DNA from 4 places in the Sphingopyxis sp. Geo25 genome. Region 4 is predicted to be linked to each of the others. Evidence: predicted binding sites of a transcription regulator. Region 4 holds the regulator's gene; each other region holds the start of a gene.
What was found. Region 4 encodes LexA, which represses DNA repair genes until DNA is damaged. Its sites were predicted from a motif close to GTTCCNCNCTTGTTCT; they were not measured.
Positions count from the first base shown of each region.

Region 1: uvrA (excinuclease ABC subunit UvrA) is a predicted target of LexA. The motif match lies at 1,716-1,731, and genes of this name have one in related genera.
Region 2: QOL68_RS11510 (ImuA family protein) is a predicted target of LexA. The motif match lies at 1,875-1,890, and genes of this name have one in related genera.
Region 3: recA (recombinase RecA) is a predicted target of LexA. The motif match lies at 1,635-1,650, and genes of this name have one in related genera.

Region 1 covers NZ_CATKOZ010000004.1:193,162-197,056, forward strand. Annotated here, with positions in the region: gene QOL68_RS13260 (M13 family metallopeptidase) at 1-1,509, opposite strand, end outside; gene uvrA (excinuclease ABC subunit UvrA) at 1,743-3,895, shown strand, end outside.
Region 2 covers NZ_CATKOZ010000003.1:200,349-204,243, forward strand. Annotated here, with positions in the region: gene QOL68_RS11500 (efflux RND transporter permease subunit) at 1-348, shown strand, start outside; gene QOL68_RS11505 (efflux transporter outer membrane subunit) at 345-1,742, shown strand; gene QOL68_RS11510 (ImuA family protein) at 1,895-2,695, shown strand; gene QOL68_RS11515 (Y-family DNA polymerase) at 2,586-3,895, shown strand, end outside.
Region 3 covers NZ_CATKOZ010000001.1:697,302-701,196, forward strand. Annotated here, with positions in the region: gene QOL68_RS03530 (hybrid sensor histidine kinase/response regulator) at 1-1,258, shown strand, start outside; gene QOL68_RS03535 (response regulator) at 1,251-1,607, shown strand; gene recA (recombinase RecA) at 1,725-2,807, shown strand; gene speB (agmatinase) at 3,044-3,859, shown strand; gene QOL68_RS03550 (glutathione S-transferase family protein) at 3,878-3,895, shown strand, end outside.
Region 4 covers NZ_CATKOZ010000001.1:1,251,128-1,255,022, reverse strand. Annotated here, with positions in the region: gene moaC (cyclic pyranopterin monophosphate synthase MoaC) at 1-244, shown strand, start outside; gene QOL68_RS06195 (molybdopterin molybdotransferase MoeA) at 241-1,431, shown strand; gene lexA (transcriptional repressor LexA) at 1,497-2,174, shown strand; gene QOL68_RS06185 (ComEC/Rec2 family competence protein) at 2,128-3,895, opposite strand, start outside.

The DNA.
Region 1 (3,895 bases), on a different contig from region 4:
CGGGAACACGATCTTGTTCTCGAGACCGCCGTTGTAGGCGTTCACCTCCTGCGGGTTCATCGACCATTTCTTGCGGTCGACGGGCTTGTTCAGGTCTGACAGCGAATAGGCATATTCGAACGCCGCGCTGCGCTTCACATTGCCATAGAGGTCGGTCGGATCGATCTTGAGCCCCGAATAGTCGCGCCATTTGTCGGGATAGCCAACCATGACGTCCATCTTCGCCAGCTTGTCGAGCGCCGCCGCCTTGGTCTCGGGCGCCATCCAGCTGTTGCTGCGGATGCGATCGCCCATCGCGAGCTTCAGATTCGCGACCAGCGCTTCCATCTTCGCTTTCGCGCTCGCCGGGAAATATTGCCTCGCATAGGTTTCGCCGACCAGTTCGCCGAGGCTCCCGTCGACCAGCGTCAGCCCGCGCTTCCAGCGCGGACGAAGTTCGCCGACGCCGCTCAGCACTTTGGTATATTCGAAGCGGCTGTCGACGAATGCCTTGGAGAGATAGGGCGCCGCATTGTCGGCGATGTGGAATTGCTGCCACAGCTTGATCGTGTCGAGCGGCGTCCTTGCATAGAGCGCCGCAATGTCGCGCACCGCCGTATTCTCGTTGACGATGATCCGCTTCTGCGGTCCGATGCCGGCGCCTTCGAACCACGCCTTCCAGTCGAGTCCCGGAGCAAAGGCCGCGAGTTCGTCCGACGACATCGGATTGTTGATCTTGCCGATGTCGCGGCGGTCGGCGATCGCCCAGCTGACCTTCGCGATCTCGGTTTCGAAGCCCATGATCGCATCCGCCGCATTCTCGGGCGCAGCATTGCCGACCATCTTCATCGTTCGCACGATATAGGCGCGATAGGCATCGCGCTGCGTCTTGAAACTGTCGTTCAGATAATAGTCGCGTTCGGGAAGCCCGAGCCCCGCCTGGCCGAGCCACAGGACGTTCACCGTCGGATCATTTGTGTCGGCATAGGGGCCGCCGGAGACGATCGTCGCGCCAAACGTCCCCTGCGTCGAGCCCATGAAGCGCGCCATCGCGCCCTTGTCCTTGATCGCCGCAACGGCATCGACGTCGGCCATCAGCGGCCTGGCGCCCAGCGCGTCGACCCGCTTCTCATCCATAAAGCTCTGGTATAGGCCGCCGACCTGCGTCGTCGCGGGAGCTCCAGTGACAAGCTGTCCGAGCTGGCGCTGCGTCAGGTTGTAAACATCATAGTCGACACCCGCCGACGCCTGATCGGCCGGAATCTCCGTGCGCGCAAACCAGCCACCGTTCGCATATCTGTCGAAGTCGTCCCCGGGTTTCACATTGGTGTCGCGCGCGGCAAGGTCGACGCCCCATGTCCCAAAGGTCAGCGCTTTCAGCGACGCATCGCCCTTCACCGCGGCGTCCCCTTCGCCATCGGCCTTGGCGACCAGCGTCGCGGACATTGTGTTGTCGCTCGCCATTGCAGGCGCCGCAGCCAAGGCGGCCGCGATCGCTAGCCCTGCGGCGCTCGTTAGAAAGCTTTTCATTACCCCGTCTCCTGATTGTTCTGCACCGCCGGGTCGAGGCGGCGCGAATGGCCATTCTTGTCCGCCTGCGACGTCACGGGGTCAAGCAAGCCGGCCGGCATTGGTCGAAGCCTTTGGCATGTTGGTGGAATGCCACCACATTGCGGTGCGGCGCCGGGCCTCCTATCTTACCGGCGAACCGGCGCGGAACCGCCTCTTGCGCCAATAGAACAAATCTGGAACATACCCCTCCCATGAGTCTCACCCATATTTCGGTGCGCGGCGCGCGCGAGCATAATCTTAAGGGCGTGGACGTCGACCTGCCGCGCGACAGCCTGATCGTGATCACCGGCCTGTCGGGCTCGGGCAAATCGAGCCTCGCCTTCGACACCATCTATGCCGAGGGTCAGAGGCGCTATGTCGAGAGCCTGTCGGCTTATGCCCGCCAGTTCCTCGAGATGATGCAGAAGCCCGACGTCGAGCATATCGACGGGCTGTCGCCGGCGATCAGCATCGAGCAGAAGACGACGAGCCGAAACCCGCGCTCGACCGTTGCGACTGTCACCGAGATCTACGACTATATGCGCCTGCTGTGGGCGCGCGTCGGCATCCCCTATTCGCCCGTCACCGGCGAGCCGATCAGCGCACAGAATGTCAGCCAGATGGTCGACCGGGTGATGGAGCTGCCCGAAGGCACGCGCGCCTATCTGCTCGCGCCGGTCGTGCGCGGGCGCAAGGGCGAGTATCGCAAGGAGCTGGCGCAGTGGCAGAAGGAAGGCTTCACCCGCGTCCGCATCGACGGCGAGTTCTACGAGATCGAGGACGCGCCGGCGCTCGACAAGAAGTACAAGCATGACATCGAGGTCGTGGTCGACCGCATCGTGGTGCGCGAGGGGATCGAGACGCGGCTTGCCGACAGTTTCGAGACGGCGCTGAAACTTGCCGAAGGTGTCGCGTATGTCGACATGGCCGACGGGCCGGTGCCGGGGCGGGAGGAGGAGGATGCCGGGGGGGCGATGAAGGGCGCGGGCATACCGGCCAACCGTTTGATATTCAGTGAGAAATTCTCCTGCCCCGTGTCGGGTTTCACGATCGCCGAGATCGAGCCGCGGCTGTTCAGCTTCAACGCGCCGCAGGGCGCCTGCCCCGCGTGCGACGGCCTCGGCGAGCGGCTCGAGTTCGACCCCGACCTGGTCGTCCCCAACCATGCGCTGAGCCTGAAGAAGGGCGCGGTCGTGCCGTGGGCGAAATCGAACCCGCCCTCCCCCTATTATATGCAAGTGCTTGAAAGCCTGGGCAAAGCCTATGACTTCAGCCTCGACACGCCGTGGCAGGACCTGCCCGGCGCGGTGCAGCAGATCATCCTCCACGGCACCGGCGGGATGCCGGTCGAGCTGACCTTCAAGGACGGCAAGCGCACCTATACGACGCACAAGGCGTTCGAAGGTGTCATCGGCAACCTCAACCGCCGGATGCTGCAGACCGAGAGCGCGTGGATGCGCGAGGAGCTGGGCAAGTACCAGACCGCGCAGCCGTGCGAAACGTGCCACGGCGCGCGGCTGCGCCCCGAACCGCTGGCGGTGAAGATCGCGGGCGAGAATATCAGCATGTCGGCGCAGCGCTCGGTCGCCGACGCGCTCGCGTGGTTCAGCACGCTCGACGAGAAGCTGAACGAGACGCAGCGGCAGATCGCGAAGGCGATCCTGAAGGAAATCAACGAACGGCTCGGCTTCCTCAACAATGTCGGGCTCGATTACCTGAACCTCAACCGCACGTCGGGCACCTTGAGCGGCGGCGAAAGCCAGCGCATCCGCCTCGCCAGCCAGATCGGTAGCGGCCTGTCGGGCGTCCTCTACGTGCTCGACGAACCGAGCATCGGCCTGCACCAGCGCGACAACGACCGGCTGCTCGCGACGCTGAAGCGGCTGCGCGACCTTGGCAACACGGTGATCGTCGTCGAACATGACGAGGACGCGATCCGCCACGCCGACTATGTCGTCGACATGGGCCCCGGCGCGGGCGTCCACGGCGGCGAGATCGTCGCCCAGGGGACGCTGAAGCAGGTGCTGGCGAACAAGAAGAGCCTGACCGCGGCGTATCTGACCGGCGCGAAGAAGATCGAGGTGCCGACGCGCCGCCGCCCCGGCAACGGCTTCGACCTGGTGCTGAAGGGCGCGCGCGCGAACAATCTTCAGAATGTCACCGCGACGATCCCGCTCGGCACCTTCACCTGCGTCACCGGCCTGTCGGGATCGGGCAAGTCGAGCCTCGTCATCGACACGCTCTATGCCAGCGCGGCGCGGACGCTGAACGGCGCGCGGCTGGTCGCGGGGCCGCACGACGCGCTGACCGGCCTCGAACATTGCGACAAGGTGATCGACATCGACCAGTCGCCGATCGGCCGCAC
Region 2 (3,895 bases), on a different contig from region 4:
AAGAATGCGATCCTGATGATCGAATTCGCCGAGCAGGAAGAGAAAAAGGGCAAGCGCGTGATCGAGGCGGCAGTGGAGGCGGCGCGCATTCGTCTGCGTCCGATCCTGATGACGAGTTTCGCGTTCATCTTCGGTGTGCTGCCGCTCGCGATCGCGACCGGCGGCGGCGCGAACAGCCGCGTCGCGATCGGCACCGCGGTGATCGGCGGGATGCTGACCGCCGCGCTGCTTGCGATCTTCTTCATCCCGCTCTTCTTCGTCCTCGTCCGTCGCGGCGTTCGCGACGGGCTCGCGGCGCTGCGCCAACGGTTCGGCAAGAAGGACGGCGGCGCGGAGGTGGCGGCATGAATCGCGCCTCCCTCCTGATCGCGGCCCCGTTGCTCCTGGCCGGCTGCTCGCTCGCGCCGAAGGCGGTGCTGCCCGCGCCGCCGGTGCCGCAGAGCTGGCCCGCGGGCGACGCCTATCTGCTCCAGAGCGAGGCGGCGCTGCCGGTCTTGTCGTACAAGACGGTGTTCACCGACGCGCGGCTGCAGCGCCTCGTCGAACAGGCGCTGGTCAACAACCGCGACCTCCGCGTCGCCTATGCCAATCTCGCCGCCGCGCGGGCGCAGGCGCGCGTCAGCCGCGCCGGGCAGTTCCCCGAACTCGGCGTCAGCGCGGGCGCGGGCTATTCGGACAATGGAGGCACGGGCAGCGGGAGCGGCGATTTCTCGCTGCGCGGCGGGATTACCGCCTTCGAACTCGACCTGTTCGGCCGCCTCGCCAACGCCGCCGAATCCGACCGCAACAGCGCGCTCGCAACCGAGGCGGCATCGCGCACCGTGCGCCTCGCGTTGATTGCGGACCTTGCGAGCGCCTGGGCCACCTATGGCGCCGACCGCGACCTCCTCAAGATCGCCGAGGATACCGCCGCCAACGCGCGCGAAAGCGTCCGTCTGACCAGGGCGCGGCTAGACGGCGGGGTCGCGCCGCGCACCGACCTCAGCCAGGCCGAACAGATCCTCGCCACCGCCGAGGATTCGATCGCACAGCAGAAAACCCTGCTCGCGCAGGACGAGAATCTGATCCGCCTGCTCGTCGGCGCCGAGTTCGACCGTGCGCAGCTCCCCGCTGGCCTCGCCGAAGTGACGCCGGGGATCGTCCAGCTTCCCGCCGGGGTCAGCTCGGAAATCCTGCTTCGCCGTCCCGATGTGATCGAGGCCGAATATCGCCTGCGCGCCGCCAATGCCGATATCGGCATCGCGCGTGCGCGGCTGTTCCCGACGATCTCGCTCACCGGACTGCTCGGCTTCGCGAGCGACGCGCTCGGAAGCCTCTTCGACAGCGGATCGTTCAACTGGTCGGTCGGCGGCGACGCCAGCGCGACGATCTTCGACTTCGGCGGCCGCCGCGCCGGGGTCGATGTGACCAAGGCGCAGCGCGACGCCGCGCTCGCGAGCTACGAGGGCGCGATCCAGACCGCGTTCCGCGAGGTCGCCGATGCGCTCGCGGTGCAGGGGACGATGTCGGAACGCGTCCGCGCCGCCGCTGCCAATACCGGAGCCGCCGCCGATACCGCGATGCTCACCGACGCCCGGTACAAGGGCGGCGTCGACAGCTTCCTTTCCAGCTTGGATGCCCAGCGCAGCCTCTATGCGGCACGGCGAAGCGAGATCGGGACGCAGTTGCTGCTCGTGAGCACGCGCATCGCGCTGTTCCGCGCGCTGGGTGGGGATAGCAACGCGGGCGTTACGGCGCCCTAATAGCCTTTCGTCACCCCGGACTTGATCCGGGGCCCATGCTTCGTCGGAGGAATGGATGCCGGATCAAGTCCGGCATGACGAAATGAACAAGGGTTGAGTCAACTTGACAATCGCCCCCGCTCGCGCGCTAATAGAACAAATCAGGAACATATATGCACGAGTCGTCCCAATCTCTCGCCGGGTTGCGCAAGCATATCGCCCGGCTGGCCGCCGATGGTGGCCAGACAAGCCGCCCGGCCGAAGGCTGGTTGGCGAGCGGACATGCGGGCTTCGACGCCGCGCTGGGGGGCGGGCTTGCCATCGGGCGGACCCATGAATTTTTCGCCGCCGACGCGCTCGACGGGACGAGCGCCGCGGCCTTCGCTGCGCTGCTCGCGCTGCGTACCCCGGGCACGACGCCGCTGATCTGGCTGCGCACCGCTGATGCCGGAGGGCGCGCCGGGCATATTTACGCCCCCGGAATCGCCGAACTCGGCGGCGACCCCGACCGGCTGCTGCTCGTCGAAACCCCCGACCCCAAGATGCTGCTCGCCTGCGCCAACGATGCGATCCGCTGCACCGGATCGGCGGCGGTGATCGTCGAAAGCTGGGGCAAATTCCCCTTGCTCGACCTCACCGCAGGCCGCCGCCTCGCGCTCGGCGCACGCGACGCCGGGACGACGTTGCTGATGCTACGCCTCAATGCGGTCCCGGTTCCGAGCGTCGCCGAGACGCGGTGGAGCGTCGCCGCGGCGGCGTCCCGCGAACTTGAGGCCAATGCGCCGGGGGCACCCGCCTTCGACCTCGAACTGTTGCGCTGGCGCGGCGGCCCTGCGGGCGGCCGCTGGCGACTGGACTGGAACCATGACGACAAAAGTTTCGGGCACAGCCTCGGGGAGCCGACGCTATCTGGCGCTCTTCTTCCCGTACCTGCCCGCCGAGCGGCTCTGTCGCACGGCGCAGCAGCCGCCTGACGCCCCGCTGGTTTTCACCGAGAAGATACGCGGCGCGCTGCGCATCGCGAGCGTGGACGCGCAAGCGCAGGCGGTCGGACTCGCCGTCGGCATGCCGCTTGCGGACGCGCGCGCGCGGGTTCCCGAGCTGATCGCCGTCCAGCACGACCCGGTCGCCGACCACGCCTGGCTCGACCGGCTCGCCTTGGGATGCAACCGCTACACGCCGCTCGTCGCGCTCGACGCTCCCGACGGGCTGATCCTCGACATCGCAGGCGCCGAGCATCTGGCAGGTGGCGAGGCGAGCCTGATCGCCGATGCCGAAATGCGTCTGTCGCGGCTCGGCATGAGCGTCCGCCACGCGTTCGGCCCGACCGCCGACGCGGCGCGTGCGCTCGCCCGCTACCAGACGCGCCCTGCCCCGGACGAAGCCAGCGCGGTCCGCCGACTGCCCGTGCTCGCGCTCGAACTCGGGCCCGAGGCGACGACAGCACTCGTTCGCGCGGGACTGAAGACGATCGGCGACCTCGCGAGCCGCCCGATGGCGAATATCGCCGCGCGTTTCGGCGCCGGCGCCGCGATGGCGCTCCGCCGTATCCTCGGCGACGCGCCGAGCCCGCTCGACCCGCGCATCGCGCCGCCCCCGGTCGCGGTCGAACGCCGCTTCGCCGAACCGATCGGCAGCACGGCGCATGCGACCAAGGTGCTGGCCGAACTCGCGAACGAAGCGATCAAGGAGTTGCTCGATCGCGGCAAAGGCGGCCGCCATTTCCGTGCGACCTTCTTCCGGAGCGACGGGCTGGCGCGCGGCATCGATATCGAGACCGGCCACGCGACGCGCGACACGCGCCTCGTCATGCGGCTGTTTGCCGAGCGGATGGACGGGCTTGCCGACCCGCTCGACCCCGGCTTCGGCTTCGACATGATCCGCCTCACGGTGCCGCGGCTCGACCCGCTCGGCGCCACGCAGCTGAAACTCGAAGGCGGCGAAGTCCGTGAAGCGGCGATGGACGAGCTCGTCGACCGGATGACGACGCGGCTCGGGCGCGGGCGTGTCAAAAAATTGATAGCTGCCGACACGCATATCCCCGAACAGGCGCAGCTCGCGCTTCCCGCGATCGACGCGCCGCCGCCGCTGCCCTGGCAGATGCCCGAACCCGGCGAGCCGCCGACGCGCCCTTTCCACCTGTTCGACCCGCCGCAGCCGATCGAGGTGATCGC
Region 3 (3,895 bases), 550 kb from region 4:
GGTGTCGATGCGCGTCGTCGGCGTGCGCGGGCTCGGCGAGGCGGCGGTGCTGCTCAGCCTCAAGGATTCGAGCGAGGAATCGCGGCTCAAGCGGCAGGTCGCGCAGGCGTCGAAGATGCAGGCGGTCGGCCAGCTTGCGGGCGGCGTCGCGCACGACTTCAACAATATCCTGACCGCGGTGCTCGGAAGCTGCGACCTGATGCTGATGCGTCACACGCCCGGCGACAGCGACTATGACGACATCCAGCAGATTCGCAGCAACGCGAACCGCGCCGCCAGCCTGACCCGGCAATTGCTTGCTTTCTCGCGCCAGCAGACGCTGCGCCCGCAGATCCTGCAACTGCCCGACGTCATTTCGGAGGTGTCGCATCTTCTGAAACGTCTGATCGGCGATACCGTCCAGTTGTCGGTCCATCACGGCCGCGGGCTCGGCGCGGTGCGTGCCGATCCTGGGCAGCTCGAACAGGTGATCATCAACCTTGCGGTCAATGCGCGCGACGCGATGCCCGGCGGCGGGACGCTGACGATCGAGACCTATCCGGTATCGGCGGCCGACGTGCGCCAGATGGGCAGCGAGTTCATGCCGCCCGCCGACTATAGCGCGCTGAAGGTCAGCGACACCGGCACCGGCATCCCCGCCGACGTGCTGCCGAAGATCTTCGAGCCCTTCTTCACGACGAAGGACGTCGGCAAGGGCACCGGGCTCGGGCTGTCGACCGTCTATGGCATCATCAAGCAGTCGGCAGGCTTCATCTTTGCCGACAGCAAGCCCGGCAAAACCAGCTTCACCATCTACCTCCCCGTCCACCGCGCCGAGCACGGCGCACCGGCGACGCCCACGCCGGTGCCGAAGCCGAAAAAGAGCCAGTGGGGCACGGGTACCATTCTCCTCGTCGAGGATGAGGATATGGTGCGTGCTGTCGCGGAACGAGCCCTGGCCCGTGCGGGTTATACGGTCTTCACTGCATCGCAGGGAGAAGAGGGCTTGGAACGTTTCGCCGGGATGGAAAAGGTCGATCTCGTCGTCAGCGACGTCGTGATGCCGACGATGGACGGGCCCGCGATGGTGCGCGAGATGCGCAAGAAGCGGCCGGCGCTGCCGGTCCTGTTCATGTCGGGCTATGCCGAGGAGCAGCTTCGTCAGTCGATCAACATCGACGACGTCGCCTTCCTGCCCAAGCCCTTCTCGGTCGCGCAGCTTGCCGAGGCGGTGTCGGCGGCGCTCGACAATGCGGCGCATCGGGCGTCCGATGGCTGACGCGAATCGCATTCTGCTCGTCGAGGACGATGTGCTGATCGGCATGATGCTCGTCGACATGTTCGACGCGCTCGGCCTGCCTGAACCCGCGCAGGCGACGACGAATGAAGAGGCGCTGGCGATCATCGCCGCCGAAGCGATCGGCGGTGCGCTCGTCGACATCAACCTTGGCGACGAAAAGGGCTGGCCGATCGCCGATGCACTGGCCGCGCGCGGGATTCCTTTTGCCTTCACCTCGGGCGGCGGCGACATCATTCCGGCGGAACATGCGCACCGGCGGTTGGTCGCCAAGCCGTTCCGGATCAGCGATATCGAAGCGGTTCTGGACGAATTTTCGGCCGAAAACTGAGCATTTCTTCCCCTTCGATTTTTCTTTGTTCCCCACTTGTTCCATGAGAACAAATATGGCACATAGTCTGCCATTGCGATGCTTCTGCCGTCGCTCTAGAGCTGGAAAGGGACGGTCATGGCCGGACAATTGTCACTCGTCGAATCGGGGAAATCAGTGAACGGAACGGACAGGCAGAAGGCGCTCGACGCCGCGCTCGCGCAGATCGATCGCGCGTTCGGCAAGGGCTCGGTAATGAAGCTGGGCTCGAAGGAAGCGATGCAGGTGGAGGCGATCTCGACCGGCTCGCTCGGCCTCGACATCGCGCTCGGCGTCGGCGGCTTGCCGCGCGGACGCGTCATCGAAATCTACGGCCCCGAAAGCTCGGGCAAGACCACGCTGGCGCTGCACTGCATCGCCGAGGCGCAGAAGATGGGCGGCACCGCGGCCTTCGTCGACGCCGAACACGCGCTCGACCCCGTCTATGCGCGGAAGCTGGGCGTCGACATCGACGAGCTGATCGTGTCGCAGCCCGATACCGGCGAGCAGGCGCTCGAAATCGTCGACACGCTCGTGCGCTCGAATGCGATCGACGTGCTCGTCGTCGACTCGGTCGCCGCACTCGTTCCGCGGGCGGAGATCGAGGGCGAGATGGGCGACAGCCACGTCGGGCTTCAGGCGCGCCTGATGTCGCAGTCGCTGCGCAAGCTCACCGGTTCGATCAGCCGTTCGCGCTGCATGGTGATCTTCATCAACCAGCTGCGCATGAAGATCGGCGTGATGTACGGCAATCCCGAAACCACGACCGGCGGCAACGCGCTCAAATTCTATGCATCGGTGCGTCTCGACATCCGCCGTACCGGCCAGATCAAAGATCGCGACGAGATCGTCGGCAACACCACCAAGGTGAAGGTCGTGAAGAACAAGGTCGCACCGCCGTTCAAGCAGGTCGAGTTCGACATCATGTACGGACAGGGCATTTCGAAGATCGGCGAGATCCTCGACCTCGGTGTCAAGGCGGGGCTCGTCGAAAAGTCGGGCGCCTGGTTCAGCTATGATTCGATCCGCATCGGACAGGGCCGCGAGAATGCGAAGAATTTCCTGACCGAAAATCCCGAGCTGATGCAGCGCCTCGAAAGCGCGATCCGTAGCCGTACCGACGCGGTGGCCGAAGAGATGATGGCCGGCCCCGATGACGAAGGCGACGATGGCGAGCTTTGATCGCCGCTACTGACGCCATCCGGCCGGTTTCCCCGATCTCGGGAGAAACCGGCCAGCCGACGGCGGCGGGCCCCGCGGTCTCCTTGCGACCGCACCGTACCTGCGCAGCCCCTCTCCTGCAGGTCGGCCCGCCCGCCGTCCATTGCTCGCCGGTGATCAGGGAATGGCGATTTGCCTGAGCCAATTCTCAACCAGCAGCGCCTTGCGCGACCTTCGCCAGCGGCTACAAGCAGCCCATGCCCGCGATCCGTCTTTTCGGCCTGCCCACCGACGTCAACAGCAGCTTCGAGCGCGGTGCGGCGGCGGGACCGGCGGCGATCCGCGCCGCCTTGCGCAGCGAGCGCGGCAATCTGGCGAGCGAGCTTGGGCCCGAGATCGGCGTCGATATCGCCTTTGCCGACGATGGCGACCTGCCGCTCAGCGAAGACACGGCGCGCGACGACGCGGCGATCCGGCGCCACGTCACCATGCTGCAAGAAGATGGTGAGGTGCCATTGGCGCTCGGCGGCGATCATGCGGTGACCTTTCCGCTCGTCGAGGCGGCGGCAACCTGTTTTGGCCCGGTCAACATCCTTCACTTCGACGCGCATCCCGATCTCTACGACGATTTCGGCGGCAATCCGCGCAGCCACGCCTCACCCTTTGCGCGCATTTGCGAGGCCGGCCATGCCAGGCGGCTGGTGCAGGTCGGCATCCGGACGCTGAACGGACATTGCCGCGGGCAGGCCGAGCGCTTCGGGGTCGAGATCGTCCCGATGGCCGGGTTCACGCCGGGCGCGGTGCCCGTACTCGAAGGTCCGCTCTACATCTCGATCGACCTCGACGGGATCGATCCGGCCCAAGCGCCCGGCGTCGCGCATCCCGAGCCGGGAGGTCTGACCGTCCGCGAGGTGTTGGCGGTCCTCCACAAGCAAACCGCACCGATCGTAGGCGCCGACATCGTCGAGCATCACCCCGGCCGCGACGTTGGGGGCGTCACGGCGATCCTCGGCGCGAAGTTGGTGCGCGAACTCGCGGCGCTGATCGACCGCAACGGACCCTATCCATACTGACCCACGAAGGAGAGAGCGATGAGCCTGATCGTCCAC
Region 4 (3,895 bases):
CCACCCGCTCGCGCTCTCTAAAGTGTCGGTCGAGTTCGCGTGGGAAAGCACCGGCATCGCCGTGCGCGCAACCGCCGCGACGACCGGCCCGACCGGCGTCGAAATGGAGGCGCTCACGGCTGCATCGGTTGCGCTCCTGACGCTTTACGACATGGCGAAGGCGCTCGACCGCGCGATGATCCTCGGCGATATCCGCCTGCTCGAAAAGAGCGGCGGTCGCTCGGGCGACTGGCGCGCCGAATGAGCGGCCTGCTCCCGGTCGAGGAGGCGCAGGCCCGGCTGCTGGCCCTGCGAGGGCCGCTCGGTAGCGAGAATGTCATCTTTTCCCGGTCCTTTGGTCGATATCTTTCGCAGGATATCCTCGCCCAACGCGACCAGCCTTCGGCCGACCTGTCGGCGATGGATGGCTACGCAATCCGCGCCGCCGACCTGCCCGGCCCGTGGGCGGTGACCGGCGAAATCGCTGCGGGCAGCACGCCGCTCCAGCGCGTCGGCCCCGGCGAGGCGATGCGCATCTTCACCGGCGCGATGCTTCCCGAGGGCGCCGACACGATCGTTATCCAGGAGGATGCCATTACCGAGGGCACGCATTTGCGTCTCGCCACCGCTGACGAGATCCGGCCCGGCCAGCACGTCCGGTCGCGCGCGAGCGACTTTCCGACGGGCGCGCGCCTTCTCGCCGCCGGAACCCGCGTCACGCCCGGCGTCATTGCCGCCGCGATCATGAGCGGCGCCGCGCAGTTGCCGGTAGGCACCCGTTCGCGCGTCGCGATCATCACCACCGGCGACGAACTCGTCCAGCCGGGCCACGCGCTCGCGCCCGGCCAGATCCCGGACAGCAACGGCACAATGCTCGCGGCGATGCTCGGGACCGAGCCCGCCGACGTCTCGCTGCCTTTGCACATTCGCGATGACCGGCTGATGATATCGCGTGTTCTCAGGGACCTGGCGCGACGTCACGACGTCATCGTGACCGTCGGCGGCGCCTCCGTCGGCGATCATGATCATGTCCGCGGCGCGCTTGAGGACGCTGGCGGCTCCCTCGATTTCTGGAAGATTGCGATGCGCCCGGGCAAGCCCCTGATTGCCGGCCGCATCGACGACGCCATATTGCTCGGCCTGCCCGGCAATCCCTCGTCCGCCTTTGTCACCGCGACGCTGTTCCTCCTCCCCCTCGTTCGCCACCTCGCCGGGGCGCACGCGCCGTTACCCGAGGTTCGGCAAGCTCCGCTCGCCGCCGCGCTCGGCCCCGGCGGCAAGCGGCGCGACTATCTCCGCGCACGGCTGGAGGGCGGCTTGCTCTCGGTCTTCGACGGACAGGACAGCGGCCGCACCGTGCCGCTCGCCGAAGCGAACGCGCTGGTGATCCGCGACATCGCTGCGCCGGCGCGCTTGGTGGGTGAACCAGCGGACTATATCGCTATCGCTTGACAAGTTCCGGTTTGTTCCACTATCGTTCTCCCTATGTCCGGAACTGACATCATGGAGAACAAGCGATGTTGACCGCGAAGCAGCACGAACTGCTCCACTTCATCCAGCAGCGCCTTGACGCGAGCGGCATTTCGCCGTCGTTCGAGGAAATGAAGGAAGCGCTGGGCCTGAAGTCGAAATCGGGTATCCATCGCCTGATAAGCGCTTTGGAAGAAAGGGGTTTTCTCCGCCGCCTGCCCAACCGCGCCCGCGCGCTCGAGGTGCTGAAGGTGCCCGAGGCGGCCAAGACGCCCGTGCGCAACGATAATGTCGTTCCGCTCCGCAAGCCCGCCCCCTCGCTCAAACCGATTGCCGCGAACGATATCGTCGAAGTGCCGCTGCACGGGAAGATCGCGGCTGGCGTCCCGATCGAGGCGTTCGAGGATCACAACCAGCTCGCGGTTCCCGCCGCGCTGCTCGGCGCCGGCGAACATTACGCGCTCGAGGTTTCGGGCGATTCGATGGTCGAGGCGGGGATTTTCGACGGCGACTATGCGCTGATCCAGAAGGTCAGCACCGCTCGCGAGGGCGATATCGTCGTCGCGCTCGTCGACGGACAGGATGCGACGCTCAAATTCTTCCGCCGCGAAGGCAAGATGATCCGGCTCGATCCTGCAAACAGTTCGTACGAACCCCAGCGCTACGAAGCTGGGCGCGTCATTGTGCAAGGGCGGCTTTCGGGACTGCTTCGTCGTTACCACTGACCTGCGGCGCATTGCGCCACGGATGGCCGTCGCCCGCCGTCAGCGCGGCGACGGCTTTCGGCTTTTCGCCAAGGTAGATGGCAAGCCCGCCGCTTTCCGCCAGACTGTCGCGGTCGATCGTCAGCCAGCGCCCGACGCATTCGCGTGGTAGCCAACGGTCGCTGATCACCACATCGGCGGCGGCGCAGGCGGGCGCCATCACGCTTCCCTCGATCCGGTCGCGGCCGCGTGAGGCGAGGACGATGCGGCCCTCCTGTACCCAGCGGCAGAAATCGACATTGCACGCGACATGGTCGAGCATGGCCAGCGCGCCCAGCGGCGCGTCGCTGCCGCCCGCCTCGTTCATCGTATCGCGGACGAAATCGCCCGCGCGATCGCGCAGCAGCGCATAACCGCCGCCGGGCACAGCAGCGGCGATGTTTCGACCATCGGCAGTGATCAGCAAATCGGGGCGCGGCTGCAGGACGAGCACCGCCATGCCCGCGACGAGCGGAGCGAGTCCCCACCAGCGCCATGATCGCTGCCAGACGAGAATCCACAAGCCGCCAGCAATCGCCAGCGCAAACGCCCATGCCGGAAACCGCGGTAGCGTAGCGACTGCACCCGGCGCGTCGGCGACCTGATGCGCGAGCGCAATCAGGACTCGCAGGGCCTGCTCGGCAACCCACCAGAAGGGTGCTCCGAGCCCGAGGCTGTCGAACAGCAACGCGAGCGCCTCGAACGGCATGACAACGAAGGTCGTCAGCGGAATCGCGACGACATTTGCCAGCGCGCCATAAAGTCCGGCCTTGTGAAAATGGAACAATGCGATCGGCGCCAGCGCGACCTCGACCACCAGACCGGTGACCAGCAGGCCGGCGATCCCGCGCGCCCAGCGTCGCACCAGTCCCTCGTCGCGCCGCGCCATGAAGCGCTGCATCGCGGGGCTTTCGTGCAGCACGACGATCGCCGTCACCGCCGCGAAGCTCAGCTGGAAGCTCGGCCCGACGAGCGACTCGGGCCGCCAGACGAGGACGATCAAGGCGCCCGCCGCGACCAACCGCAAGGTCAGCGCCTCGCGCCCCATCAGCAAGGCCACGAGCACCAGCAGCGCCGCGATCAGCGATCGCAATGTCGGCACCTCGGCGCCCGCTAGCCACGTATAGCCCGCCCCCGCCAGCGCCCCGGCGGCCGCCGCGACCGGCAGCACATATCCGCCCAGTGCCAGGCGCGGGCTCAGGGCGAACAGCCGCCGCGCAAACAGCATGGCAAACCCGATCACCGCGGTGACGTGCAACCCGCTGATCGACAGCAGATGCGCCAGCCCGCTTCGTCGCATCGCCTCCTCGTCTTCGGCGGAGATCGCCCCCCGGTCCCCGGTGACCAGCGCCGCCGCGATCCCGCCCGGCGAACCCTCGATCTGGCGGTGGATATGCTCGCTCAGCCGGGCGCGCAGCGGTTGCCTGCCCTGCCCCGCACCCGGCGCGCGCGAAACATCGCCCAACACCGTTCCCACCGCGCCGATCCGGTCGAACCACGCCCGCTGCGCAAAATCATAGCTTCCGGGCAGGCTTGCCGCGGGCGGCGGCATCAACCGCGCGCGCAGCCCGATCCGCTCGCCCGGCATGATCGTGCCGCGCGCTTCGCCACGCAACGTGACGCGAACCCGCGGCGGCAGGTCATCGCGTCCGCGCGGGCGCAGGATCAGTCGCGTCTCGCTCCGCGCCGGCAGCGGTTCGACG